Regions from separate parts of the Gluconobacter sp. OJA genome, predicted to be linked through region 2. Evidence: riboswitches for the same ligand, from Rfam matches in the RefSeq annotation. Region 2 holds a riboswitch; the other holds the start of a gene.
The links. Region 2 has a riboswitch for cobalamin ahead of ABDK75_RS08345 (CbtB domain-containing protein). Riboswitches for the same ligand answer to the same signal wherever they lie in the genome.
Positions count from the first base shown of each region.

Region 1: linked by a shared signal. The riboswitch ahead of metE (5-methyltetrahydropteroyltriglutamate--homocysteine S-methyltransferase) and the one ahead of ABDK75_RS08345 (CbtB domain-containing protein) in region 2 are both predicted to bind cobalamin.

Region 1 is NZ_JBDIWI010000002.1:354,624-365,882, forward strand. Features, by position in the region: gene ABDK75_RS12085 (sulfite exporter TauE/SafE family protein) at 1-121, opposite strand, end outside; gene ABDK75_RS12090 (TIGR01244 family sulfur transferase) at 137-1,822, opposite strand; gene ABDK75_RS12095 (MBL fold metallo-hydrolase) at 1,864-2,790, opposite strand; gene ABDK75_RS12100 (peroxiredoxin) at 2,896-3,540, shown strand; gene ABDK75_RS12105 (helix-turn-helix transcriptional regulator) at 3,537-3,938, shown strand; gene ABDK75_RS12110 (hypothetical protein) at 4,035-4,292, shown strand; gene ABDK75_RS12115 (LacI family DNA-binding transcriptional regulator) at 4,435-5,523, shown strand; gene ABDK75_RS12120 (HAD family hydrolase) at 5,535-6,197, opposite strand; gene metF (methylenetetrahydrofolate reductase [NAD(P)H]) at 6,244-7,110, opposite strand; gene ABDK75_RS12130 (metalloregulator ArsR/SmtB family transcription factor) at 7,140-8,066, opposite strand; cobalamin riboswitch at 8,134-8,338, shown strand; gene metE (5-methyltetrahydropteroyltriglutamate--homocysteine S-methyltransferase) at 8,454-10,754, shown strand; gene ABDK75_RS12140 (M13 family metallopeptidase) at 10,798-11,259, opposite strand, start outside.
Region 2 is NZ_JBDIWI010000001.1:1,817,217-1,828,475, forward strand. Features, by position in the region: gene cobU (bifunctional adenosylcobinamide kinase/adenosylcobinamide-phosphate guanylyltransferase) at 1-251, opposite strand, end outside; gene cobT (nicotinate-nucleotide--dimethylbenzimidazole phosphoribosyltransferase) at 282-1,340, shown strand; gene cobS (adenosylcobinamide-GDP ribazoletransferase) at 1,337-2,104, shown strand; cobalamin riboswitch at 2,102-2,241, shown strand; gene ABDK75_RS08345 (CbtB domain-containing protein) at 2,271-2,495, shown strand; gene ABDK75_RS08350 (CbtA family protein) at 2,511-3,248, shown strand; gene bluB (5,6-dimethylbenzimidazole synthase) at 3,252-3,890, shown strand; gene ABDK75_RS08360 (histidine phosphatase family protein) at 3,880-4,431, opposite strand; gene ABDK75_RS08365 (M20/M25/M40 family metallo-hydrolase) at 4,571-6,289, shown strand; gene ABDK75_RS08370 (LysR family transcriptional regulator) at 6,499-7,404, shown strand; gene ABDK75_RS08375 (bile acid:sodium symporter family protein) at 7,391-8,320, opposite strand; gene ABDK75_RS08380 (Lrp/AsnC ligand binding domain-containing protein) at 8,406-8,858, opposite strand; gene putA (bifunctional proline dehydrogenase/L-glutamate gamma-semialdehyde dehydrogenase PutA) at 8,995-11,259, shown strand, end outside.

The DNA.
Region 1 (11,259 bases), on a different contig from region 2:
GATTTTTTACCCCCACGACATAGACCATCAGCGGAACAGCCAAAATTGATCCACCACCGCCAATCAGTCCCAGCGTAAAACCAATAATGACACCACAGAACAGCTCAAGCGCGATTTGCATCAGTCTGGCCGATACTTATTTCTTACCGGACTTCAGGGACTTGGGCGCAACGAAGAGCTCATGCCCCTTGAGCATTCCTTTCCAGTAAAGAGCCGGCATGACGTATTTTTTGAGCCACCAAGCGAGGCGGGTCGCCTTCTGGCCATTGAGCAGCCACTTCGGCAACGTGGGCGCCAGCTTCCCGCCATAAGCGAACTCAGCAAGAACAATCTTGCCGTTCTCAACGGTCAAGGGGCATGCGCCATATCCGTCATATCCAGACACCGGATCTTTGCGCTGCAAGAAAGCCAGAACATTCGTTGCAACCACAGGGGCCTGGACCCGCACAGCGGCTGCCGTCTTGGCGCAGGACGTTCCAATCACGTCACCAAGAGCAAAGATCTGCGGATACCGGACATGCTGGAGCGTCTCCGGATTCACTTCAACAAAACCGTCCGACCCGGCAATGGCGCTTTCCCTGACAACCTTTGGGGAAACCTGAGGGGGCACGACATGCAGCATGTCAAACGTGCTCTCCACACGCTCCACGCCTGCGTCCGTCTTCCGCTCAAAAACGGCAGTCCGGGCAGGACCATTTACCTCGACCAGCTTTGATCCCAGATGGAGGGCGATACCGTAATCCCGCACATAATCCATCAAAGGGGGAACAAACTCTTTCACCCCAAACAGACCCGGCGTGGCCGTGTTGAATTCGACGGAAATATTTTTCAGAACGCCCCGACGACGCCAGGCGTCACTGGCCAGATACATGGCTTTCTGTGGAGCCCCGGCGCATTTGATGGGCATAGGCGGCTGTGTAAAAATAGCCTTGCCGCCCTTAAGCTTCTCAACCAGTTGCCACGTGTAAGGCGCCAGATCAAAGCGATAGTTGGACGTCACCCCGTTCTTGCCCAGCGTTTCGCTCAGGCCAGGAATAGCGTCCCAGTTCAGGGAGATGCCTGTTGCTACAATCAGCGCATCATAGGACAGAACCGTGCCGTCCTTCAGGACAACCTCACGTGCCTCGGGGCGGAAAAGTTCAACAGACGTTTTCAGCCAGACAGCACCCTTGGGAATCAGATCCTGTTCCCGACGATGTGTCTGAGATGCCTTGAAAACACCGCCCCCTACGAGGGTCCAGCCCGGCTGATAGAAATGCTCTTCTGAGGGTTCAACAATTCCCAAAGCCAGAGCAGGATTGCGCTTGAGCAGACTGGCGGAGGCGGAAAGGCCGCCCGCACCGCCACCGATAACCAGAACCTGAAAATGCCGCGCGCCTTCACGTGCAGCCATGGTCGGAGCAGGCACAGCATCCAGGCGCGACTTCAACCCACCCAGATCAATACCGGCACGCGCGGCATCTGCGAGAATTTCCGCAGCAGGACGCGTACCAGCTTCTGCGAGAGCCCAGATCTGGGCGGCCCGTGTTCCTGACCGACAATAACCAACAACCGGAGCCGGAAGAGACGCCAGTGCCTCTCTGGCCTGCAACACCTGAGCATCGCTTGGCACCGTTCCCGCCTTCACAGGAATTGCGATAAACGCCAGCCCTTCTGCCTTTGCAACCGCTTCTACGGCCGCCGCATCCGGCTGATCCGGCGCTTCACCATCCGGGCGAAACGAAACGATGCTCCGAAAACCTTCGGCCTTAAGATCCGCAACATCCTGCGGCGTGACCTGAGGGGAAACAGCGTAGCGATCCGTTAAAGACGTGGTTGGCATGACGTGCTCTCCGACAAAAATATCTGAATCGGTCAACCGGCTCAGAGGCGATTGACGGGTATCTTGATGTAGCTGATGCCATCAGCCTCTGGTTCTGGCATATGACCGCCACGCATATTGACCTGCACTGACGGCATCAGAAGCTTCGGCATCGCCAGAGTGGCGTCACGCGTTGTGCGCATCGCCACGAAATCGTCCTCGCTCACACCATCATGAACGTGAATATTATGGGCACGTTCCAGAGCCACAGTGGTCAGCCATGCGTAGTCATCGCGGTCCGGCGCTTTATAGTCGTGGCAAAGAAAGAGGCGCGTTTCTTCCGGAAGGGACAGAAGCCGACGGATGGATTGGAAAAGCTGACGGGCATCCCCGCCGGGAAAATCGGCACGTGCGGTCCCGAAGTCCGGCATGAAAATCGTATCGCCCACAAAGGCGCAGTTTCCGATCACGAACGCCATATCTGCTGGCGTATGGCCTGGCACATGCAAGACCGTGACTGGCAGATCGCCAATGGAAAATGTCTCACCATCCTGGAAAAGATGGTCAAACTGCGATCCGTCCCGTGCAAAACGCGTACCCGCGTTAAAGATTTTTCCAAATACATTCTGGACGCGCACGATGTTCGCGCCAATTCCCAGTTTTCCGCCGAGCTGCTCCTGAAGCCAAGGCGCTGCAGACAGATGGTCGGCATGCGCATGGGTTTCCAGCTGCCAGTCAACAGACAACCCTTCCCGGCGCACATAATCTACAATCGCCTGTGCAGAACCATTGGATGTCCGACCCGCAGCAGCATCATAGTCCAACACGCTATCGAGGATCGCAGCGCGTTTGGTAATCGGGCAGTGAACAACGTGACTGGCTGTATTTGTCGCTTCATCAAAGAACGTGCAAACTACAGGGGATGGAACCTCACCACTCTGCACACGTCCAATCTGGGCAGTTGCAGCGTCAATGGCAGCATCAGGCATGGCGTTTTCACCTCTGGAGTTACACATTTCCAAGAAAACAATTATGTGTTTAATAAAGTAATAAACTATCAACAGTCAAGACCCGGACAGGCTGGATACAGCATCATGACAGGCCCAATCACTGAAGACTCCGCCTTTTTCCCCCTTCGCATAGGCGACGAGGCCCCCGATTTTACGGCACGCACAACCCACGGTGAATTCGTACTGAGTTCGCTAAGAGGGCGCTGGGTCATGCTGTTCGCACACCCGGCGGACTTCACACCCGTTTGCACGAGCGAGTTCATTGCCTTTGCCAAAGTGGAGACCTTTTTCCGCGAACGGAACTGCGTGCTCCTTGGGCTTTCCGCAGACAGTCTTCCCGCTCATCTGGCGTGGATTACGGCCATTGAAGAACGCTTCAATGTCCGCATTCCTTTCCCGATTGTTGAAGACCCCTCCATGGAGGTCGCCCGCGCCTACGGAATGATGGATCTGGAAGCACAGGACAGCGCCACGGTACGGTCTGTGTTTTTCATTGATCCGACGGGGATTATTCGCGCCATCCTGAGCTATCCTGCCAGCGTTGGCCGGTCAGTGGCCGAGTTGCAGCGTATGCTTTCCGCCTTGCAGGAAGTAGAGCGCTCCAACGTGCTGACACCGGAAGGCTGGCAGCCTGGACAGGCCGCTATTGCCCCCCCTCTTCAGACCCAGGAAGCAGTTCAGAAAGCAGGTCCGAACTGGTTCCTTCAGCCGAAGAAGCCGCGCCCATGACTCTTCTCGCCCTCGAAGAAAGCCGAAATCTTGCCGAATGGCTCCGCCTGCTCGCGCAGCCTCAACGCCTCATGATCCTGTCGGCCCTGCTCGATGGCTCACATGCTGTCAGTGAAATTGAGACCATGACGGGCATTGGCCAACCAACACTGAGCCAGCATCTCGGCACCCTCCGCCGCAGTGGACTGATTGAGTCTCAGCGAGAGTCCCGCGCCATCAGTTACTGCATGGCTGATACGCCCGATGCCGCTCGCGCCAGAATGCTCATCATGACACTCCGCCCTGACGGACTGGCAGTCTCACCAACAGCTACAGCCCCTTCACGCAAACCCGGTGCCCAACGCTCCTCCCTGGAAGGCGCAAGATTTGCGCGCATCGTCCGTCCGCTCTCCCGATGACCAGAACCCGGCTTGCACCGCACCCTGTTTCACCGTGCGAGCCAACGGAAACTGTGCTGCTTTTCAAACGCTTTTAGATGGAAAAGGAGAAGGTCCATGACCCGCTATCTGATGCTTCTGGCCTGCCTGACCGGTTTTGCCGCCCTGTCTGGCACGGCGTCAGCCGCGACACGCGACGAGCAGAAACAGGCCTGCCAAGGTGACGCCATCCGCCTGTGCACGTTTGCCATTCCCAACGAAGCCAAGATTACCGCCTGTATGAGAAAGAAGATGGATCAGCTCAGCCCAAAATGCCGGGCGATGTTTGAACCAGCTCCGCAGAAAAATACTGCGACAACAAAGCCAAAAAACTGAGACGTTTACCCTCTTGTCGTAATCGTGAAGATGGGCAGACGACGTTCAGACCAGCATTTACCTGAGGCACCTGCATATTAGGTGCCTTCGCGTTCTTCCGTCAGGATTGCACGAAGGCAGCGTTTTCATTATTGGATAACATATGAAAACAACCCGTCAGTACGGTCGTCGCAAGGTTACGCTCAAGGATGTAGCGGCACAGGTCGGGGTGTCCCACACGACAGTCTCGAATGCCTATATCCGGCCGGGCCAACTCTCGGCTGCGCTGAGGGAAAAGATCTTCGCGGCGGCGCAGGAGCTTGGATATACAGGCCCTGATCCAGCAGCGAAACAGCTTGCAACCGGGCACTCCGGGGCACTGGGCTTTCTCTTCAGTGAAGATCTTCCATACGCATTTTCTGATCCTGCCGTTCTCGCCGTGCTGAACGGCGTCGCAAAAAGCTGCGATGAGATGGAAACGGATCTGGCCCTGATTTCAGCAGGCAGCAGCCTCCGCAACATGAACACACCTGTTTCGCTCGGTAATGCTGCGGTCGACGGGTACATCCTTTATTCCGTGGCTCCCGATAGCCGGTGCGTTTTGATGGCACAGCAGCGGAACGTTCCGCTCGTTGTGGTGGATCAGCCTCGTCTGGACAACGTGCCATATGTCGGCATTGATGACCGAGGGGCAGCCTACAACGCTGCAAAGACCCTGCTTGAGCTAGGACACCGTCGCTTCGGTATCCTGTCCCTCAAAACAGCCCATGACGACTATTTCGGCATCCTGACGGCCAAGCGTCGCGCCAATATTGCGCACAGCACGATTGCCATGCGTCTGGAAGGGTACTTAACAGCTCTTCAGGAAGCCGGGATTGCCCCTGAAAACGTGCCGGCCTGGGAAATTCCGATCAACTCTGAAGAGTCCGGGGCTGAAGGCGCGCGCTTTCTGCTGAACCGACAGAATGCGCCGACAGCAATTCTGGCAATGAGTGACCGCGTTGCAATTGGCGCTATGCAGACAATTCGTGCGGCGGGTCTCAGTATTCCTGAAGACGTGTCGATTTTTGGGTTTGATGACATTCCTGCCGCTGCCCTGTCGGACCTCAGCACAATTCGCCAGCCTCATGAACGCAAAGGCATGGAGGCAGTCCGTCTCCTGACCCAGCAGGACGGCCGCCAGAACAAGAACGTCATTCTGGAGACAGAACTCGTCGCTCGCGGCAGCATTGGTCCAGCCCCCAAGGGCTGAACCATACTGTATTAGCGGGCGACGTTCAGAAGCCCGGCAATACTGTCGATCTGAAAATCCGGCTTCAGGTCAATGCACTGCGTTGCAGACCCGTGCCCATAACTCGCCCAGCAGGATGCAATGCCACTATTGCGGGCAAACCCAAGATCTGCCGCCGTATCGCCAACCATCAGAAAATCCGATGCGGGAACTTCAGGGAACAACGGCCGCACACGGTCCGTCATGACGCGGGGATCTGGCTTGTGCGGGTAGTCTGGTTCGGACGCAATCACATTGCTGATCCACCCACCAAGCCCGAAGCGCTTGATACTGGCATGAACAGTCGGAGCATGCTTGTTGCTGAGAATTACCAGCGTTGCCCCGTCAGCCTTAAGGTCGTCGAGCACTGACTTCACCCCGTCAAACAGAACGGTCTCTTCCTGATCGGCTTTAGGGTAATACGCCCGATAGTGACGAACAAAAGCCTGCGCATCATCTCCGTCACTGTCGGGAACGATCGCCTGAAACAGCGTCTGAAGCGTCCCACCCTTTGACAGCTGATGCTTCAGGGCGTCTGATGAAGGGCCCTTGTAGCCGCTGGCTTCAAAGGCTTCCTTCAGGCTGCGAAGAATGGCCGGCTGCGTTTCCGCCAGAGTACCATCGTAGTCGAGAAGAACGATCGGGAATCTTGTCATTCTCTTTTGTCACCCCGTTTACGCAGGAAATCCAGCCCTCTCCGCTTCAGATCGGACGTCGCCCAAGAAGGCGGCAAAGGGCTGATGCTGTATCTGCATGATTCAACGTATAGAAATGGAATTGCTCCACCCCTTCAGCTTTCAGTGTCTGACACAGCCGGTCTGCAATCGTAGCCGCGACAAACGCCCGCGTCTGGGGCGTTTCATCCAATCCATCGAACAGGTCGCGCATCCACTTCGGCACGTTTGCACCACACATATCGGCAAACTTCCAGGCCTGCGCAGCACTTCCAACCGGAAGAATACCCGGCACGATCGGCCGCTCGATTCCAATGGCCGCAGCACGGTCCCGGAAGCGTAGAAATGTGTCTGCTTCGAAGAAGAACTGCGTCAAAGCCCGGTCCGCGCCAGCATCAATCTTAGCCCGCAGATGCTCCAGATCCGACTGAGGACTGAGCGCGGCAGGATGCGTTTCCGGATACGCCGCAACGGAGATTTCGAACGGCGCAATCTCCTTCAATCCGCGCACCAGATCCACAGCCCCCGCGTAGCCTTCCGGGTGAGGCTCATAGACGCCCCCGGCTGACGGTGGCGGATCACCACGCAGGGCCACAATGTGCTTCACACCCGCGTCCCAGTACGCCTGCGCCACGGCATTGACGTCTTCTTTGGAGGCTCCCACGCAGGTCAGATGCCCAGCCATTGGCGCGCCAGTTTCCCGAACCATGCCTTTCAGGGTGGCCAGGGTGCGGTCCCGTGTTGACCCACCTGCCCCATACGTCACGGACATAAACTGCGGACCCAAAGCAGCTAGCGTTTTTGCGTTTTCCAGCAGTGTGGCGGCTGCCTTTTCCGACTTTGCAGGGAAAAATTCGAACGAAATTGCGGGCAGAGGCCCTGTCTGTGCGGGCATCACGCCAGCTCCTTATTCAATAATTCAGCTTAGTTGGGGCGTTGGCCGAGCCAGAGTTTCACGGTCAGCTCGCCTTCAAGAGCTACTGGCTCGGCGGGAACCAGACCGGCAGCGCGAAACCACGTCGCCATCTGCGCATCGGTAAATCCAAGCCGAACATGCGCATCCCGTGTGCGAAGTTCTTCCCGGCTATGGGAGGCAAAATCGATAATCAGTAAGCGACCGTTGGCATCCAGAATACGCGCGGCTTCCGCAATTACAGCAGCCGGATGCTGTGCATAATGCAGAACCTGATGCATGACTGCGACATCGGCTGAATGCTCCGGCAACGGAAGGGCCTGAAAGTCCCCCTGCCGCAGATCAGCCTGCTCCAGACCAGCTTCCGCAAGCTTGGTCCGCGCCAATCGCAGCATGGCAGGACTGCGATCAAACCCGATGACTGTTTGAGCGCCGGCCCCCAGCAGCTCCATCATGCGACCTGTTCCCGTGCCTATATCCACGAGCCGGCCGATCGGAGATGCTGAAAGCGTCTTTACGATCGCTGCTTCGACCTCCTGTTCGGACACATGCAAGGAACGCAATGCGTCCCATTCTGCCGCGTGGGTTTCAAACCAGTCTTCCGCCGCGAGCGCACGAACATCCCGAATGGCCTGCAAGCGAATACGATCCGCACGGATTTCCGCCGGTTCCCGCGCAGTCCATCGATCCAGCGCCATAAAGACAGGCTCCAGACGTTCCGGAATACCCAAAGTCAGAAAGACCCAACTTCCTTCCTTGCGGCGCTCAATTAATGCCGCATCTGCCAGGATCTTCACATGCCGTGACACGCGAGGCTGACTTTGCCCGAGCACCTGCGCCACCTCGCCGATGGACAGTTCCATCTCGCGCAGAAGGGCCAGAATCCGTAGACGCGTCATGTCTGCCAGTGCCTGGAAAATAATGAGGGCCTGTTCCATACGAATTTACATATAAGGAGTTCTTTATATGAGCAAGAGCTATTGACTCTTTTTCAGAACATGCGGCAGTCATAAGGCTTGTCATGGTTCCATGTCGGATGTTCACGCATCCGGCGTGGCTAAGAGGGAAGCCGGTGCAAATCCGGCGCTGCCCCCGCAACTGTCAGCGGCGAGTGCCGATTCCACAGAGGCCACTGGGCGAAAGTCCGGGAAGGCGGAATCAGCGCGGAGACCCGTAAGCCAGGAGACCTGCCACGGCACATAACATCCTCCGGCGGGGCGTTCCGGACGGGTCACGCATGTCTCCACGCCGCACATTTCCTGTTCGGGGCGTGAATGATCCTGCATGCCCTGCGAGCGCACTGCCACGAACCTGTCGAGGCTTTCATGACCGTCCGCGTCGCAACTTTGGGCTTTCCGCGTATCGGCACCCGCCGTGAACTGAAAACCGCTCTTGAACAGTACTGGGCGGGGAATTCTTCCGCCGATGATCTGCTTTCCACAGCCGCGTCCCTTCGGGCGTCAGCCTGGCAGCGCCAGAAAGACCTCGGCGCAGAGATCATCCCTTCCAACGATTTTTCGCTTTACGATCATGTGCTGGATACATCCGCAATGGTCGGTGCTGTTCCCGCCATTTACGGCAACGTGCAGGGCAAGGTGGACTTGGGAACCTACTTCGCCATGGCGCGCGGCTCCCAGACGACATCCGAAGAGTGTGGCTGCGGTCATGCTCATGACACCCCTGCCGCCGAAATGACCAAGTGGTTTGACACGAACTACCATTACCTTGTTCCGCAATTCGCAGCAGACCAGACGTTCCGCCTCGCCTCCACAAAAGCGGTGGACGAATATCGGGAAGCCAAGGCGCTTGGGATTGAGACACGCCCTGTTCTGCTCGGCCCTGTCAGTTTCCTGCTTCTGGGAAAATGTGACGGCCCGGCGTTTGATCGCCTTGATCTGCTCCCTGCCTTGCTGCCCGTTTATGAACGGGTTCTAAACGCCCTCCGAGCAGAAGGCGCAGATTGGGTTCAGATTGACGAGCCCTGCCTTGTTCTGGATCTGCCGGGAAATGCTGCCGCAGTTTTTAAGACGACCTACAACACTCTGACAGCCGCTGTTCCAGACCTCAAACTGATGCTCGCCACATACTTCGGCGCGCTCGGAGACAATCAGGGCATCGCCCTCAGCCTGCCAGTTCACGGGCTGCATGTGGACCTTGTCCGCGCTCCCGAACAACTTGCATCTATTCTGGAGAAAGCACGGCCAGACCTGCTGCTGTCTCTCGGCGTAGTGGATGGGCGGAATATCTGGAAGGCCGATCTGAACGCGCTTCTGGACCATCTTGAACCGCTGGCGCGCCAGCGTGACCTGATCCTTGCTCCGTCCTGCTCTCTCCTCCACACACCCATTGACCTGGAACGGGAGACAGATCTGGACGCGGATGTAAAATCCTGGCTCGCATTCGCCGTTCAAAAAATCGAGGAGTTGCACACACTGGCGCGCGCCCTGAATGAAGGCCGGGGCGTTGTGCAAACCATTTTAGCCGAAAATGCTGCGGCTCTTCAGGCGCGTCACTCTTCCACGAAAATCAACAATCCTGCCGTTCAGACACGCTCTGCGGATCGCAATCCAGCTCTCGCCCAGCGCCATTCACCCTTCCCCGCGCGCCGTCCGTTGCAACAGGCCAGCCTCAGGCTGCCTCTATATCCAACCACAACCATCGGTTCTTTCCCCCAGACAACTGAAGTCCGCAAAGCCCGTGCGGATCATACACGAGGAGAGCTCTCTTCCGAGGCTTACGAAGCCTTCCTGCGGGAAGAAACCGCCCGGACCATCTGCTGGCAGGAAGAGATTGATCTTGATGTGCTGGTGCATGGCGAGTTTGAGCGCAATGACATGGTGCAGTATTTCGGGGAGCAGCTTTCCGGCTTTGCGTTCACGAAGCACGCCTGGGTTCAGTCCTACGGGTCCCGCTATGTCCGGCCGCCCATCATTTTCGGGGATGTGTCACGCCCAAAAGCCATGACGGTTGAATGGTGGGAATACGCCCAATCCATCACCAAACGCCCGATGAAAGGTATGCTGACGGGGCCTGTCACGATCCTGAACTGGTCTTTCGTGCGAGACGATCAACCGCGTGCGGAAACATGCCGACAGATCGCTTTCGCGATCCGGGATGAAGTGTGCGATCTGGAAAAAGCCGGGTGCGGCATCATCCAGATTGATGAAGCCGCCTTGCGTGAAGGCCTGCCGCTCCGTCGCGCAGACTGGCAATCCTATCTGGACTGGGCCGTGGAGAGCTTCCGCATTTCAGCCTCGGGTGTGCAGGACGCCACACAGATCCACACCCATATGTGCTACTCGGAATTCAACGATATCATTGCCGCCATTGGCGCAATGGATGCGGATGTGATTTCGATTGAAACCGCCCGCTCCCGCATGGAACTACTCGATGCGTTCGCAGCCTATCGCTACCCTGCGGAAATCGGGCCGGGCGTTTACGATATCCATTCCCCACGCGTGCCGTCTGTCGAGGAAATGGTGGACCTGCTTCGAGCTGCCAGCAAAACCATCAGCCCGGATGCCCTCTGGGTCAATCCGGATTGCGGACTGAAAACCCGCAAATGGCCGGAGACGAAAGCTGCGCTCCTCAACATGGTTGCGGCAGCCCATTATATGCGTCCGTAAACCAGCGAGTAGATGGGGTGGATCACCACCCCATCATACGCAATTACCAGATTTTGACGCGCTGATCCGGGGTCAGATAGAGCTTGTCACCCGGCTGCACGTTCCAGGCCTTGTACCAGAGGTCCACGTTGTGCATCGGGATGTTTACGCGAGCTTTCGGCGGCGAGTGCGGATCAATGACCACCATCTGCTTCTCCGTGTCCGGACGAACCTTCTCACGCCAGACCTGTGCCCACCCCATGAACACGCGCTGATCGCCCGTCAGACCATCAATGACGGGAGCAGGCTTCCCATTCAGGGAGGCATGGTAAGCATCCAGCGCCAGCGTCAGGCCACCAAGATCGGCAATGTTTTCGCCCATCGTAAGCTTACCGTTCACATGCACGCCCGGCTGAACTTCGAACGCGTCATACTGCGCACCAAACCGATCTGCTAGCTTCTGAAAGCGCGCTTCGTCTTCCTTTGTCCACCAGTTCCGCAGACGCCCCTTGTCATCGTACTTGCG
Region 2 (11,259 bases):
AACGGCTCTTCAACTGTACGCCAGCCTTTGTTCCCACGGGTGGTACGGTGCAAATCTATCCTGGCCTGCATTTCTTCATCAAAAGCCCGACCGGTCGCGAGATAAACCCAAGGGGCCGGAAGACCAGTGATGATTGCCTCAGCGATCCTGCTTTTTCCTGACCTGGCGCCCCCGAGGACCAGTGACACATCCGGTAGTCCTGTTTGCGTGATGGTCTGTGCCACAATGTCTCCTGCGCCTTCTTCTTGCATGGTCCCTGATAACAGCACAAAAGACCTGTCATGCCACCGCACATCATGCCCTCGTTCTGTCAGCCTCCTTTCGCCAGCATGGCAGAACTTCGCAATGCCTGCCTGTCACTTCCAGACCCCGACCAAAAAGTCGCCGCCCTGATAGGGGAGCGAGATGCAACTCTGACCAAACCTCCCGGCAGCCTCGGGCGGTTGGAAGAGCTGTCCATTTGGCTCGGTGAATGGCAGGGCCATCAGAAACCAACGCTAGAGCACGTTCAGATAACGATTTTCGCAGGGAATCATGGTGTGGTCCGCCGGGGGGTATCTCCGTGGCCTTCGGATGTTACGGCCCAGATGGTGTCGAATTTCCAGCGTGGCGGCGCAGCAATCAATCAGCTTGCCCGAAATGCAGGTGCTGACCTTGCTGTTGTGCCCGTCCGAAATCTAATGGCCACGGCAGATTTTACCGCGACCCCAGCTATGGGCGAAGACGAATTCCTTGATGCGGTCTCGGTCGGATACACCGCCGTATCCCCCGCTCTGGATCTGTTTTGCCCAGGCGAAATGGGTATTGGCAACACAACCCCCTCCGCCGCACTTTGCGCAGCACTTCTGGGGGGTACAGGCGCGGACTGGGCAGGACGTGGAACGGGTCTCGATCAGGCGGGCGTTAACCTCAAGGCTTCTGTTATTGATGAGGCCCTGTGTCTGCACGCGGCGTCACTTAACGACCCCTTGGATGCCGCACGTTGTCTGGGTGGTTACGAACTGGCCGCCATACTGGGAAGTGTTCTGGCCGCCAGACACCATCGTATCCCGGTTCTGCTTGACGGCTTCGTCTGTACCGCAGCCGTGCTGCCATTGATCAAACTGACTGCCTCAGCACTCGACCACACAAAGCTCTCGCATTGTTCCGCTGAGGCTGGTCACCACAGGCTGGCAGATGCCCTCAGGCTGAAACCAATACTGGACCTGGGCTTGCGCCTCGGAGAGGCATCTGGGTCGGCCGTTGCCATTCCCATCCTCAGAGCGGCATTAGCCTGCCACAACGGTATGGCGACGTTCGCAGAGGCTGCCGTTTCCCAATCAGACGTTTCCATTCAATGAGGCTTTGGCGCACCATTCGGGAAGACATCGCCTGTGGTGCGGGCCTGCTGACCCGCCTCCCCTTGGGATGGCTGCGCGTCAGCGGACAGGACTGGTCTCTGGCGCGGTCTGTCTGGTGCTGGCCCCTGGTTGGGGCGCTTGTCGGTATTCTCAGCGCATCAGTGTTCTTGCTGCTGAGTGCCTTGAATGTTCCCTCTTTGGTAGCAGCAGCCTGGAGCGTTGGCCTACAAATTCTCTTAACCGGAGGCCTGCACGAAGACGGACTGGCGGATATGGCGGACGGCTGTGGTGGTGGCCATACTCCTGAAAAGCGCCTGACTATCATGCGCGATAGTCGTATCGGCAGCTATGGGGCGTTAGCTTTGGGCATCAGCTTAATCGTCCGCGTTACGACGTTACCAGCGCTGCCTCCTTCAATGATCTTGCCGGCAATGGCTGTAACGGGAGCACTTTCCCGCTCTATCCTGCCTCTCCTAACGTTCCTCACAAAGCCTGCTCGTGACAATGGGCTGGCAAAGCAGCTGTCCAATCTGACACGAGATCAGCTACTGGGCGCCTTGTTTTCTGGCTTTTGCGTGACGGTGATTTGCCTTCCCGCACAACTGGGTCTCCAGACTATTCTTGCCGCCCTGTGCACGATGCTTGGAGTTCGCGCCGTAGCCCGGAAACTGCTCGGCGGCTATACAGGAGACGTACTCGGGGCGACGGCCAGTCTCGCTGAGTGCGTTCTCCTGACAGTGCTGGCCTCAGCATGGAAAAGTTGACACTCCCGCACGAAAGGTTACATCCTCCCTGCTAGCGAAAGCAGGGAGAAGCCGGTGCAAATCCGGTGCGGTCGCGCCACTGTAATGCTCGTGAAATCACGTTGCGAAGCCAGACCTCCTTTACCAATTTTCCACCGCAGAACGCGCTTTTCCAGCGGAGCCTATTATGAGCCAGAGCCTTTCCCCGTCCCACCTGCCCGCCAGCATCACCGCACCGGTTGCGCTGCCAATCCGCACGCTCCTTCCATGGGCTGCCTTTACGGTCGTGCTCAGCCTTCTGCTGCTTTATTTTGTTGGTGCAGAACAAGGTGCGACGTCTTTGATTTCAGGGCACGCAGTTCATGAATTTGTTCATGATGGACGCCATCTTCTCGGATTCCCCTGCCACTAAACGCAGCATAGTTTCATGACAGGTCGTCTTTTGAGCCGCGGCATGATTGCCGGGATTGCTGCCGCATTGCTTGCGTTCGTGTTTGCGCGTTTTTTTGGAGAGCCGCAGGTCAATCTTGCGATTGCATTCGAGAGCGCGAAAGACCTTGCTGCTGGCGAGCCGCCTGAACCGGAAATTATCAGCCGAAGCATACAGGCGTCTTTCGGGCTTCTCACCGCTGCCGTTATGTATGGCGCGGCTTACGGCGGCATCTTCGCGACTATTTTTGCTTTTGCATATGGTCGCGTAGGCCGCTTTTCGCCGCGGGCCTTATCAGCACTTCTGGCAGCTGCAGCATTTGTTGTGTTCGTGCTGGTGCCAGACCTGAAATATGCTCCCAATCCCCCTGCCGTTGGACTTCCATCGACCATTGGCCTACGAACCGGAGCCTATTTCGGTATGATCGCTCTGTCGCTTTGCGCGGCAGCGGCATCCTATATGGTCAGCCGGCCACTCATCCGGCGCCTGGGTCATTGGAACGGCGTGCTAGCCTCTCTTGGTGTTTTCATCATTCTGGTGGCCGCCGTACAAGCCGGTATGCCTGATATCAATGAAGTTCCAACAGATTTCCCGGCAACAGTGCTCTGGCGTTTCCGCGAGGCAGCCTTGGGGATGCAGATCGTTCTGTGGGCTACGATCGGACTGCTCTTCGGGCCTCTGGCATCCCGTGTCCTGACGGCGGCCGCTGACAAACCTTTTGCACGTAACGGATAAACCATGACGGCACCAGCCTTTTCAGACGATTTCAGAAAGGATCTGGAGCGCCTTTTCACATGGCGCCGGGATGCGCGACATTTCCAACGTGACCCTCTGCCCGCATCGGTGCTGGACGATCTCCTGCATGCATCGACCCTGGCGCCTTCCGTTGGTTTGAGTGAGCCCTGGCGCTTCGTGCTCGTTGAAAACCCAGAGCGAAAAGCAGCCGTTCGAAAGAGCTTTGAAACCTGTAACCGGGAAGCCCTTCAGGGATATGAAGGCGAACAAGCAGCTTCCTATGCGACGCTCAAACTGGCCGGATTAGATGATGCCCCGCATCATGTCGCAGTCTTCTGCGAAACATTTCCGGACCAAGGACATGGTCTCGGACGTGCGACCATGCCGGAAACAACGACGTGGTCCACTGTGATGGCTATCCATACGTTCTGGCTGGCCGCAACGGCGGCTGGTGTTGGGCTGGGCTGGGTCTCCATTCTTGAGCCCGAGCACGTGTCAGACCTTCTCGATGCCGAGCCGGGATGGAACCTTATCGCGTATCTTTGCATCGGATATCCGGCAGCCCATGCCAACACACCAGAACTGGAGCGCATGGGCTGGGAAACAAGAAACCCGGACCGACGTCAGTGGATCAGACGCTGACATAGTGGAGCCTGCTGCTGCCTTGCGGCATTGAAGGTGCTAGCAGGTTCGCCCTTTCTCCTTTGGCAAGCCCATCAAGGAGACGAAGTGGGCCGCCGTGCGAAATGACTAATGCGGCCTCTCCAGCATGAACGAGGTCTGCCCAGAAAGACTGCACACGCTCCTGTAGCGCTCGCCCACTTTCACCTTTGGGCGGAGAAAACCCTTCAGGATCTTCGGCCCAGCTATCGAGAGCTACCCTTGGCACAACATTCCAGGATAGCCCTTCCCACTGACCAAAATTTAGCTCCAGTAGCCGGTCATCCAAGCGCAGCGGCCACCCGGTCTGCGCCTCGAGCCTTCGCGCGACAGACAGACACCGGGCCGATGGTGACGTGTAGATGACAGAACAACCGGCGCCCTTTGCAAGGGTCAGCAGGCCAGCGGCCTGAGCCTCCCACCCCGCTCTGAGTTCCATCTCCTGTCGCCCATAACAAAGGCCTTCACTCCCCTCAACGGGAGGATGGCGGGACAGGAGAACCGGAATGGTAAGAGTGGTCATTAATCGTAGATGGGGGTGCCACGCGTTTTCCGTCAACCAGCCAGTCCGATGATTTTATGCCATTTCCTGATCAGCAATCCGATGTGTAAGGTGTGCCTCATCTCGTCAGACACGCGTTATGACAAAGACTGAGGACATGATGCACAAATCTTCCCTTCGAAACCGCCTGAAATTGGCTACCGCTCTTGCCGCTTTTGCCATAGCTCCGGTCGCGATCGGCGTTTCCGGGGCCCACGCAGCGTCTGACGCAGGCGCCTCCGGCCCGATCGACCCGGCTCGGATGTCGGAGACAATGCGGGTTCTGGCTTCCGACTCATTTGAAGGACGTGCCCCTGGCACTCCAGGTGAGGCCGTCACGGTCAAGTGGCTGATTGATCAGTACCAGAAGCTTGGACTGGAACCTGGCGGCGAAAATGGCGGATGGACGCAAAATGTCCCCATGATCCGTACCCGCCCTGATCCGAAAGCAATCGCGACGATCAAGACACGAGGTCAGGCTGCTCTGCCGCTTCATCAGTTGACAGATATCGTCATGTCGACGCTCCAGCCGATCGAGCGCCTTCAGCTGTCGAACGTCCCTCTGGTTTTCGTGGGCTATGGTGTGACGGCGCCGGAACGTCGCTGGAATGACTTCAAGCAGGTTGATCTACACGGCAAGATTGCGGTCTTCCTGGTGAATGATCCTGATTTCGATGCTGGACCAGAAGAGCCTGTTGCTGGCCGCTTTGGCGGCAAGACCATGACGTATTACGGGCGCTGGACGTACAAGTTTGAAGAAGCAGCCCGTCGTGGTGCAGCCGGAGCGCTGATCATTCATGATACTCCGGGCGCGTCCTATCCCTGGAGCACGGTCGTCGCACCTCAGGGTGAAGAGTATGACATTCTTCACGACGATAAGGACCTGAAGTCCGTACCGATGATCGGCTGGATCGAAGGCAATGCAGCCAAAACATTGTTCACACGGGCCGGGCTGGATCTGAACCGTCTGCGTCGTCAGGCGCGTTCGCCGGATTTCCATCCGGTCAACATTCATGACACGACGCTTTCAGTGGATATGCCAGTCAAGGTCGATCACCTCCAGAGCCAGAACGTCATCGGCAAGATCACGGGCACGGATTATCCCGACGAAACCGTGATGTTCGGCGCGCACTGGGATGCGTTTGGTAAAAGCACCGACGGCGCGGGCAAGACCGTTATTCGGCGCGGAGCGATTGACGATGGTTCGGGTATTGCAGCCGTTCTGGAAATCGCACGGGCTTTCAAAAACGGGCCAAAGCCAAAACGGACTGTCAGTTTTGCTTCCTGGACCGGTGAAGAGCGTGGCCTTCTGGGATCGAGCTGGTATGTCGCCCATCCGCTGGCACCGCTGGACAAGACTGCGGCCAACCTGACGATGGATGTGCTTCAGATGGCAGGCCCGGCTCATAATGCCTTCATTATCGGCGCTGGACAGGACACTCTGCAGGACGACTTCGCAGCCGCAGCCCTTAAGCAGGGCCGTACAACCCAGCCGGAAGCTATGCCGGAGCGCGGAGCCTTCTACCGTGCGGACCATCTGCCCTTCGCTCGGGCTGGCGTGCCCGTTCTCGCGGTTATGGATATGGCTGGCCCGTTCGATCTTCTTCAGGGTGGAACAGCCGCAGGCAGCAAATGGCTGACGGCGTATATGGCCTGCTATCATCAGGCTTGCGATGCCTGGAGCCCTGACTGGGACGTCCGAGGTGCGGCGCAGGACGTCGATGTTGTCCGTCAGGTCGGATATAATGCGGCCTTCTCGCATGATTGGCCGACGTGGAAAGGTGGCTCCGAGTTCCGGGCTATTCGTGAAAAGAGCAACGACGTTCGTTCGGCTCACTAAACTTCAGGTTCAGGCGGCTCGGAGAAAAAGCCGCCTGAATTTTGCTTTTAAACGATATATTGTGGAAATTTCTTAATCCGTTTCGTAGCGAAGAACATTTCCAGCGGCCTTGTTCAAGCAGGTGACAATCCACGCTTGGCATCATGCGCGCCTTAAAATTTGCGCGCTTTGAACAAAGTCCCTGCAACCCGTTCACAGATGAGATCGAGATGGACAATCGCGTTGGCGAAATGCAGGTTTTTCTACGGGTAGTCGAAAGCGGCAGTTTCTCGGAGGCCGCCCGGCTGTTGGTCATGACGCCGTCAACCGTCAGCAAGCTCATCGCCAGAATTGAAGCCCGTCTGGGTGTCCGCCTGATCGAACGCTCGACCCGCCGCCTTTCCGTAACGCAGGAAGGACAGACCTATTATACGCGTGCTGTCAGCCTGATAGCGGATCTCGATGATATTGAACGTAGCCTCACAACGGGAACCATGCAGCCCAAAGGGACAGTCCGGGTCAATGCGTCCGTTGCATTCGGCACCCTTGGACTGGAGCCATTCCTCCCTGCGTTTTGGGATGCCTATCCGGATATTCTGATTGATCTCTCACTTTCTGACGACGTAACAGACCTTTACCTTGACCGGACAGACGTGGCTTTCCGTGTCGGCCGACTGCAGGATTCAGGCCTTACAGTCCGTCACCTGGGGGCGGTGCCACGCAGGATTGTAGCCTCACCCACCTATCTTGAACGCCACGGAACGCCTCAGACCGTTGCGGATTTAGACAGCCATCAATGCCTTGGGTTTAACTTCCAGCGCACAACCCCTGTCTGGCCGTTTCAGGAAAAAGGGCGGCTGATTGACCGCCGCGTACACGGTCCCCTTCTGGCGAATAATGGTGAAACGGTAAGGCGTATGGCCCTGCAAGGCGTCGGCTTGGCACGGCTTGGCGAATATCATGTCCGTGAAGACCTGAAGACTGGCCGTTTGGTTGAAGTTCTGAATGATGCCACGATACAGGACGAAGAAGACATTCATGCCCTCTTCCCTGCAGGACATCAGAGCCCACCGCGAGTGCGGGCCTTTCTTGATTTCATGGTTCCGCGAATACAGGATTATCTCAAGGCGCCTTGATCCGTGACGTGCCCTTACTGAGAGGCCGCGCAGCCCAGTATGCGGCCAGAACGGAGCCGGACACATTGTGCCAGACGGAGAAAACTGCTCCTGGCAGCGCTGCAAGGGGTGAGAAGTAAAGACGGCCCAGAGTTGCGGCGAGCGCCGAGTTCTGCATCCCGACTTCAAGAGCAAGCGTTCGGCAGACAGACTCATCGAAGCCCAGAAGTCTGCCGCCCCAGTATCCGCCCAACAAGCCAATAGCGTTATGCAGGATGACACCGAGGATCAGGAGGGGGCCAGCTTGAGCCAGAGAAGGACCGGCGCCAGCGACCACGCAACCAATGATCAGCAAAATGGACACCATGGCCACGGGTGGCAAGGCGCTCTCAATCCGCTGGATGGTCCGATGCCACAGCGTGTTGACGATCACACCGGCAAAAACCGGTAACGCAACCATGGTAATGATGCTTCGGAACAGCCCCCAGCTATCAACAGAGACACCCGCAGACACATACAGCCGTGTCAGTAATGGTGTTGCAAAAATTCCTACCAAAGTAGACAGCGCACTAATACTGACGGACAGCGCGACGTCCCCTTTGGAGAGAAAAATCATCACATTGGAGGCTGTGCCGCTAGAGACACAGCCCACAAGAACCATGCCTGTCGCCAGACCGGGAGGCATACCGAGCATGTGCGCAATACCCCATGCTGCCAAAGGCATGACGAGATAATGCAATCCTACACCTGCCAGAACAGGATAAGGGCGCCGGGCTATGCGGGAAAAATCCTGCACTGTCAGAGACACACCCATCGTAAACATGATGAACGCGAGCAGCGGTGTGATGACCGGCAACAGTTTCAAGAACGGCGCGGGAAGCACGATGGCTGCCAGCGAGACCAGAATGGCCCAGACCGGGAAAAGGCGCGTCATCATCTGGCGGAGCGTCTCCATTGTTAGAACACGGGTAAGGTAACGTTCCTCATACCGTCATCCTGTCCGCTTGGGAAAATGATAGCCGTCAGATCGGCAATTCAGGATCGGCCTTGACCTCTTCCATGACGGTGTAAGTGTGCGTCTGGCGTACTCCCGGGAGCCGGGTCAGGGTTTTCCCCAGAAAATTGCGATATGCGGTCATATCCTTGACCCGCGCCTTCACCAGATAGTCGAACCCGCCTGCAACCATATAACACTCACTGACCTGAGGAATGGTTTTGAGTGCTTTAGAAAATGCCTCGAAAATATCCGGACTGGTCCGATCCAGCGTGACCTGAATGAAAACAAGTAGCCCAAGATTGACGGTTTCAGGATCCAGACGGGCCATATAGCCGCGGATTACCCCACTTTGCTCCAGCTTTTTGACGCGCTCCAGCGTAGCGGCCGGGCTCAGATGAATCTGCCGTGACAGATCAATGTTCGTGATGCGGCCATCCTTCTGAAGAAACCTCAGAATTCTGCGATCTATGTCATCCACTTCGCGCCACCTGCTAAATATAATTTTCCATAAATTCGATAAACCGAATTTAATTCGTCGTCTCCCTTAAAATACCAGCACCTGTTTCGCAAACGTTTCAATATCTGTGAGAGACCATCAGAACAGCGGTATCCTCATGACCTCACCTTTCGCGTCCCTTGCAGCCATCGTTCCGCCGCGGTCTCCGTTACGTCAGGCCATCACCGACCACACCCGTGTAGCGGAAGCCCCGCGTGTGACGGCGCTTTCGCGTGAGGCCCGCCTTGAGGACGATCAGGCTGCCCTCGCCCGTCAGACAGCAAGGCGTTTGGTCGAAGCTCTTCGTCAAGGCCGCAGTAGCGGCATCGTTCAGGATCTGGTGCAGGAATACGATCTCTCCTCTCAGGAGGGTGTCGCCCTGATGTGCTTGGCGGAGGCCCTGCTTCGTATCCCTGACCTTCCCACGCGTGACGCCCTCATTCGCGACAAGATCGGGAACGGTCAGTGGCATGAGCATATCAGTCGCAAGTCTTCCCTGTTCGTAAACGCAGCAACCTGGGGACTGGTCGTCTCAGGCAAGGTCCTGTCGACGGAAGAAACGAAAGCGCTGCCGGGAAGCCTCAAACGCCTGATCGGACGGTGCGGTGAGCCTGTGATCCGCAAGGGCGTCGATATGGCAATGCGCATGATGGGTGAGCAGTTTGTAACCGGCCAAACCATCGCGAACGCGCTCGAAAACAGCAAGCCCCTCGTCGCAAAGGGGTTCCGTTACTCCTACGACATGCTGGGAGAAGCTGCCACGACCATGGCGGACGCTGATCGGTATTACCGTGATTATGAAACAGCTATTCACGCCATTGGCCAGGCATCAGCAGGCGCTGGCGCCTATCAAGGCCCGGGTATTTCAGTCAAGCTGTCTGCCCTTCATCCGCGCTATAGCCGCCTCCAGAGGGAACGGGTTCTCGCCGAGTTGGGCCCTCGCCTGACAGCACTTGCGCGCCTTGCCTGTCACTATGACATTGGCTTCAACATCGATGCTGAAGAGACAGACCGGCTGGAGCTCTCTCTGGACCTGCTGGAAACGCTTTGTTTCGATCCAGCCCTGAAAGACTGGAAGGGCATTGGCTTCGTAGTCCAAGCTTATCAGAAGCGTGCGCCGTTCGTACTCGACTGGGTGATTGATCTGGCCCGTCGCACAAATCACCGCCTGATGGTCCGATTGGTTAAGGGTGCCTATTGGGACAGTGAAATCAAGCGTGCCCAGGTCGATGGGATGGAGGATTTTCCGCTCTTTACGCAGAAGATCCATACCGACATTTCCTACATTGCCTGCGCCAAGAAGCTTCTGGCTGCTCCAGACGCCATTTTCCCACAGTTTGCTACGCATAACGCGCAGACACTGGCCAGCATTCACGCCTTGGCAGGCCCGGCTTTCACGACTGAGTCCTATGAATTTCAATGCCTGCACGGCATGGGAGAAACGCTGTACAAAGAAGTTGTTGGTCCGGAAAAGCTGAATCGACCTGTCCGTGTCTATGCTCCTGTGGGCACGCATGAAACGCTCTTGGCCTATCTCGTACGCCGCCTACTGGAAAATGGCGCGAATTCGTCCTTTGTGAACCGAATTCAGGATCCCGCAGTTTCGGTGGAAGAGCTGATTACCGACCCCGTCACGCTCTCCGCCAAAGCCCTCCCCAGCACACTGCGCCAGCCGAGCGACCTTTTCCAGCCTGAGCGTGAAAACTCGCATGGGCTGGATCTTGCAGACGAAAACACTCTGAAAACACTTGGCGTTGCCCTGCATAAGGAGGCCTCATTTGGTGAAACAGCGGGCGAGGATGTTGTTAATCCTGCCGACAAGTCAGATGTCATTGGGTGTATCAAACCCACGGCTGTCGAAAGCGTAGGGGCTGTCATCAGCAAAGCCGTAACGGGTTTTGATGTCTGGAAGAACACACCAGTCTCCGAACGCGCTACATGTCTGGAGAAGGCCGCTCAGAGCCTCGAAGACGACATGCCCAGACTGATGGGACTGATTATCCGGGAAGCAGGAAAGACCCTTCCCAATGCGGTGTCTGAAATCCGCGAGGCTGTAGATTTTCTACGCTATTATGCTGCCCAGATCCGCCGCGACTTTACTGCTAAAAATGCTGCGCCACTGGGTCCGGTCGTCTGCATTAGCCCCTGGAACTTCCCTCTCGCCATTTTTCTGGGGCAGGTTTCTGCTTCCCTGGCAGCCGGGAACAGCGTTCTCGCCAAACCTGCGGAAGAAACGCCTCTCATTGCGCAAGAAGCTATCCGCATTCTTCATAATGCCGGAGTGCCAGCAGAAGCCTTACAACTTGTACCAGGTGGCGGCGAAATCGGAGCGGCGCTCGTCGCCGATCCCCGCATAACTGGCGTTCTGTTCACGGGTTCGACG